Regions from separate parts of the Parageobacillus sp. NEAU-HV-2 genome, predicted to be linked through region 2. Evidence: a T-box and tRNA genes for the amino acid it is inferred to sense, from the RefSeq annotation. Region 2 holds a T-box; the other holds one or more tRNA genes.
The links. A T-box is a leader RNA that pairs with one kind of tRNA and senses whether it is charged. The one in region 2 lies ahead of AC1WMD_RS04690 (valine--tRNA ligase), so its partner is inferred to be a tRNA-Val.
Positions count from the first base shown of each region.

Region 1: it has a tRNA-Val gene. The T-box ahead of AC1WMD_RS04690 (valine--tRNA ligase) is inferred to sense a tRNA for this amino acid. The anticodon was not compared.

Region 1 is NZ_JBXUJJ010000001.1:265,935-269,068, reverse strand. Features, by position in the region: gene AC1WMD_RS01530 (malate:quinone oxidoreductase) at 1-1,130, opposite strand, end outside; tRNA gene AC1WMD_RS01525 (tRNA-Val) at 1,861-1,933, opposite strand; gene AC1WMD_RS01520 (ABC transporter permease subunit) at 2,145-3,089, opposite strand; gene AC1WMD_RS01515 (ABC transporter permease subunit) at 3,082-3,134, opposite strand, start outside.
Region 2 is NZ_JBXUJJ010000002.1:239,657-242,790, reverse strand. Features, by position in the region: gene AC1WMD_RS04690 (valine--tRNA ligase) at 1-1,169, opposite strand, end outside; T-box leader at 1,214-1,452, opposite strand; gene AC1WMD_RS04685 (YszA family small membrane protein) at 1,608-1,796, shown strand; gene ysxE (spore coat protein YsxE) at 1,762-2,772, opposite strand; gene spoVID (stage VI sporulation protein D) at 2,845-3,134, opposite strand, start outside.

The DNA of each region.
Region 1 (3,134 bases), on a different contig from region 2:
CGCAACTCTTTCATGCGTTTTTCTTTCGTTAACATAAGCTGCTGGACCAAGTATTTTACCAAAGAAAAGTTTTTAAAAGCTGACGCCAACAAAGTTACGAGATTGTGCAGTTTTACGGAAGCAAACAAATCCATATTTGAGCCATTTTTTAAGAATTTAGGCGAGAAGCCTGCAAACGGTCCAAAGAGCAACATTTTTTTGTTGTCGATATACCGTGTATCAAGGTGCGGAACAGACATCGGAGGCGCACCAATTTTAGCTTTACCGTAAACTTTTGCATGATGTTGCTCTACAACTTTTGGATTATTACATACCATAAATAATCCGCTTACAGGGAATCCACCAATATGTTTGCCTTCTGGAATACCAGATTTTTGAAGTAAGTGCAGACTTGCCCCGCCGGCTCCAATAAATACGAATTTAGCCTTATGGATTTCAACAGAACCGCTATTGAGATCCTTCACTTTCAATTCCCACAGGCCGTCGCTGGTACGTTTAATATCCTCAACACTATGCTTATAGTTTATTTCGACATCTTTCCTCTTTAAGTGGTCAAACAACATGCGCGTTAAAGCACCAAAGTTAACATCCGTACCTGAGTCGATTTTGGTTGCCGCGATCGGTTCATTCGATGTACGGCCTTCCATTATAAGCGGAATCCATTCTTTCAGTTTTTCCGGGTCATCAGAAAATTCCATTCCCTGGAATAATGGATTATTTGATAGTGCTTCAAAACGTTTCTTTAAAAATCTCACATTATTTTCCCCTTGGACTAAACTTATGTGGGGCAACGGTCTGATGAATTCCTGCGGATTTTGTAACAGATTGTTTTTTACAAGGTAAGCCCAAAACTGTCTGGAAACTTGGAACTGTTCATTAATTCTTATAGCTTTGTTAATATCAATAGATCCATCCGGTTTCTCCGGTGTGTAGTTAAGCTCGCATAGTGCAGCATGCCCCGTTCCCGCATTATTCCATTCGTTAGAGCTTTCTTCTCCTGGTTTGCCGAGCTTCTCAAACACTTTAATCTCCCATTCCGGTGCTAATTCTTTCAACAGTGTCCCTAAAGTCGCACTCATGATTCCGGCACCAATTAAGATAACGTCTGTTCTAGTTTGTCTGTTGCTCATTTTTCCCATCCTTATCCCCTATTATTATTTGCAGAAAGGATGCAGGCGCACCTGCCTAAGCTAAAGCGATCCAGGGTCCTCGCCACGCACCTTTTCTACAGCAATTATATCTTAATTATAGTATAGCACTATTTGATTATTCGATTATAAGTATATCACTATTCAATTTATAGTATATCATTATTATTTATAAATTTATATATACTATAACAACTTTATACTGATGTTAGTCTAAAAATTGGACACGGAGAACAGGGAGATTGTAATAAACTTAATTACAATCGGTTCGAGGTGTCCAATCATAAAAAAGAGAATTTTTGATAAGGAGTACAAGATTCAGGTTGTTGAATTATGCTTGGAGGGGGATAAATCCATCACCCATGTGGCTAAAGAGTCAGGTTTGGATATCCCATTTCATACGCCATTTCTAAAACCCTATATCTGCATCAGTCATGTCCTGTCCAGTTGCTTTTACCGCTGCAAGTGCCTCAAGATGAGTTTCATATAAAGGTTTCATGTTGTCGTCCTCCAGGCTGAAGTAATGTCTATACAGACCTATACTACCACACTCTTCAGAATATTGTAAGTTGAGAAATAATGATTTTCGTGTTGTCCCCATTCGCTACCGTGCAACGAGGGCAACCGCTACCCTGCAGCACAGTCAACGTCAAGTCAACGAAAAGAAAAAACCGCATCAGACGTTAATCTGACGCGGTTCTCTGACATGTGATGATTCCGACTGGGCTCGAACCAGCGACCTCCACCCTGTCAAGGTGGCGCTCTCCCAGCTGAGCTACGGAATCATGTTATTCTGTTGAACACATTTTTTATTATATGGACGAGCAGCGGATTTGTCAAATACTTTTTTAAAAAATTTTTTGGTGGCGATGAAAACGGCTTGGGAAGGGAATTTTTCATTGTTTAATCCAGCGAATATCGAAAGTAATGGACGGGACTGAAGAAGCTGCATCACACGGTCGCCTGACGAGACGGCGGAAGAAGATTTCCGCCGCCTTATTTGTTATTTAGTACCGAATACATCCGCCATTTTCCGCTGCCTTTCATCCCTTCTATCATCGCGTTGGTGACAAAGATCGTCACCATATACATGACGAGCGGCGACAAAGCGATCCACGGTGCGTGAATCAGTTCGTCGCGGCTGAGCCCGATGATGCTCGACCATTCGTGCACAAACGGGTGAACGGATGCTTCGCCGGTCAAGATATCTGTTTTCTCTATTCTTCCCCCGATAATAATCTCAAAAAACCCGAGATGGATTAATAGAATCAATGTTTGCACGACTTGCTGCAAAAACAGAACGACGATCGTTTCCCGCAGATACGGCCAAACATGTTTTCGAAATACATGCAGCGTTCCTGCCCCCAGCAATCGGGAGCTTATCACATATTCTTGTTTGTTCATCCATTGCATCTCTTTTCCGATCGCAAGAATGAGCGGAGGCAGCGACACGCAGACTAACACAGCGCATTGATACAAAACAAGCGAAAATCGATACCCCTCCTGCCCGCTTTGCACCATTAACGGCATCATCAAAACAATCGACCATAAAATCGTCGGAATGTAAAGGTAGGTCTGACAAATCTGCTCGATCCCCTTGCGAATAAAGGAAGGCGCGTAAGCCGTTGCACTGCCAATCAAAATCCCTAGCACCATTTGGATGGCACATATGCTAAACACAATGAGAATGGTAAATCGCGCGCCGTCCAGCAGCTTGAAAAACATGCTGTTTCCTTGGCGGTCCGTGCCAAAAGGCGGTGCGGTCCATGGATCAAAAGGAGTTTCTTTTACAATTTCCCCTTTTTCATTCATGATGAGGGTCTGGTGCTCGGAAAAAAACAAGTCGTGATGCTGGCCGACAAAGAAACTGGCAGCAAGCAGCACAATAAAATAACCGATTCCAAACAAAAATCGTTTTGAACGAAATACGCTGTTATTCATACGCTTCCCTTCCCACGATACGATAAATGAAATAGCTCATAACGG
Region 2 (3,134 bases):
TCCGGAACGAAATGTACTTTTCCTTCCGTTTTTTGCAGCTCAATCGCAGCTTCAGCAAGCGGCTTCATTTTCACAAACCATTGCGTCGACAAATACGGCTCGACAACCGCGCCGCTTCGTTCGCTATGGCCAACGGAATGCACATGCTCTTCGATTTTAAATAGCACGCCTTGTTCTTGCAAATCTTTCACGATTTGCTTGCGGCATTCAAAGCGGTCCAATCCTTGGTATTGCAGCGCGTTTTCATTCATCGTGCCGTCTTCGTTCATGACGAGGATGCGCGGCAAGTTGTGGCGGTTGCCGATTTCAAAGTCGTTCGGGTCATGCGCCGGCGTAATTTTCACCGCGCCTGAGCCGAATTCCATATCGACATATTCATCGGCGATAATCGGAATTTCGCGGCCGGTAATCGGCAAAATAACCGTTTTGCCGATGAGATGTTGATAGCGTTCATCATCTGGGTGAACGGCGACCGCAGTATCGCCGAGCATCGTTTCCGGACGGGTCGTTGCCACTTCGATATAGCCCGATCCGTCGGCAAGCGGATAGCGCATATGATAAAGCGCGCCTTTTACTTCTTTATAAATCACTTCAATATCCGATAATGCCGTTTTCGTTACCGGATCCCAGTTAATAATGTATTCGCCGCGATAAATAAGCCCTTTTCGGTAAAGCGATACGAACACTTCGCGCACCGCTTTCGATAAGCCTTCATCGAGCGTAAAGCGCTCCCGCGTATAATCGAGGCCAAGCCCTAATTTTGCCCATTGCTGGCGGATGTGGTTCGCATACTCTTCTTTCCATTTCCACGTTTCTTCAAGAAACTTTTCCCGGCCTAAATCATAGCGGGACAGCCCTTGCTTGCGCAATTTTTCCTCTACTTTTGCCTGTGTGGCGATTCCGGCATGGTCCATTCCCGGCAGCCATAAGACGTCATAGCCTTGCATCCGTTTCATGCGTGTTATAATATCTTGCAGCGTCGTGTCCCACGCATGTCCTAAATGCAGCTTCCCTGTTACGTTTGGCGGCGGGATCACGATCGTAAACGGCTTTTTATCAGGATCGCCCGTCGCTTCAAAAAATTTTCCGTCAAGCCACCATTGATAGCGGTTTGTTTCCACCGCTTTATGGTCGTATTTCGTCGACATCGTTATCTCTTTTTGTTCCATTTTGCTTTCCCTCCTTCTTATCAATAAAAAACTCCTTTCATCCTAAAAAGGACGAAAGGAGACTCTTTCGCGGTACCACCTTTTTTCTTAAGCAAAAATAGCTTGCTTAAGCACTTCATTGCGATAACGGCATATCACCGGCTTCTTCTACTAGGCAGCCGCCGTTCAAAGAAGCAGCTCGAGGGCGACCTTCCAACGATAACCGTCCTAGGAAATCTCGCAGCTACTGATTTCCCTCTCTGAAGGCGTTATTCGTTGTACTCTTCCCTGTCTTCGCTTTTTGCTATTTTTCTGTTTATTATACTACCGAAAAACTTATTTTATCGTCAATCATCTTTGCCAATTTTTTATTTATTTATTCCATACCTTCATTTTTGGTGACAAAAATAATATCCAATCATATTTTAATAGTAACTTGCAAGAAGGAGGGAGTGCTCAATGAAACGATTTAACTATTATTCATGGCCGCCATGGCTTCGGCAAGTTCGCGCCGTCTGTGCGCAATTTATTATCCCGATTACGATTGTTCAAGCAGTCCGCACGATTTTTTTACCGACGACGTTTGATGTCATCTTATTGGCCATTTTTGTGCTTATTGCGGTGGCGTTTCATCTGGAGTGGATTTAGCTTCTTCTGCCTCTTTTCGCTGGATAAGGCGCATGACAACATACTCCATATTTTTCATTGCAAAGTAACGGCGCTGCAGTTCGGAAACGTACTCCCGTTCACTTTTGCCGTTTTGGCGCTTTGTCTCGTACTCATAAATGCAGCGATACAAAAAATGCGGCTGTGCGAGATGGCTGAAAAAAAAGGACCGTTCCTCTTCTAACAGGGATAACGCTTTTTCGTATTCTTCCACTCCTTCCACCCATTCATCACCGATCGGCGGAAATGTATGCATATGATAACGAAGCGCTATGATTACATCGAAAAGCGGCGAATTCCAGCCGGCCCGTTCCCAGCTAAAAAAATAGCACTGTTCCTTTCCCGTTTCGAGATAATGAGAAAGCCGTGCTTTTCCGTGAATCCAGGCGATTCTCCATTTTTTTGTTTCCTTTATTTTTTCATGCCATTTCTCTAACTCCGTCTCCGCAAACCAATAGGCTTGCATAGTTTCATGAAAATAGGCGCAGCATTGCAGCTGAAACGGCGACATATACCATGTATTTTCGCACTTTTCTATATAAGCTTGCAAAAACGAACGCTGCTGTTCCCATTCCTTCTTTTTCTGCTCATAATAGGCGCTGACCTCTTCTTCGCGAACATCGATCTGCTTTAACGATGTTTTGTGCAAATAAGCAAGAGCGCGGAAAAAAGCACGAATTTGTTCGTGTTTTTCTGTTCTTGTTTCTACCGCAATCCACGGCATTAAATAATAATGCCGGCCATGCGAGACAAACGGCAAACCTTGCCTCGATAAATAAAGGGGAACCAATTGTTTTCCATACAGCATGTACGATTGTTGCACGGCCGCCATTTCCCTGGCATTTGTTATTTCTTTTAAAGCAAACAGGCCGGCGTTCGTATAGACTTTTTTTACTTTCCCGTAATCATCGACGCGAAACGGCTTTAGCCCGTATTGCTGCAAAATGGGTACATACATTTCGATCCGTTCTCTGTTCAATGAAACGCCCCCTTTCATAAAAAGAAGTGAGGAATCATGTTTCCCTCACTATCAAGGGCGGCTTCCCACCAGCGCCGGGATATATAATAGTTGCCCTTCATGAATCTCTTCCGGGCTTTCCAGTTGATTGGCACGCAGCAGCTGCTGGACGGTTAAATCGTACCGTTCGGCGATCTTGTCCAACGAATCTCCTTGCTGAACGATGCAAATTTTTACTTTCGTAAATTCCTCCGCCTGATTTTTGGCAAATAGTTTTGTTAAATATAACGCATTTTCGCTTTTTACTTTTGTTTTTTCGTTTTCATCCTCTACTTCTTCCGCTATGTCTTCATCGTTTTCTT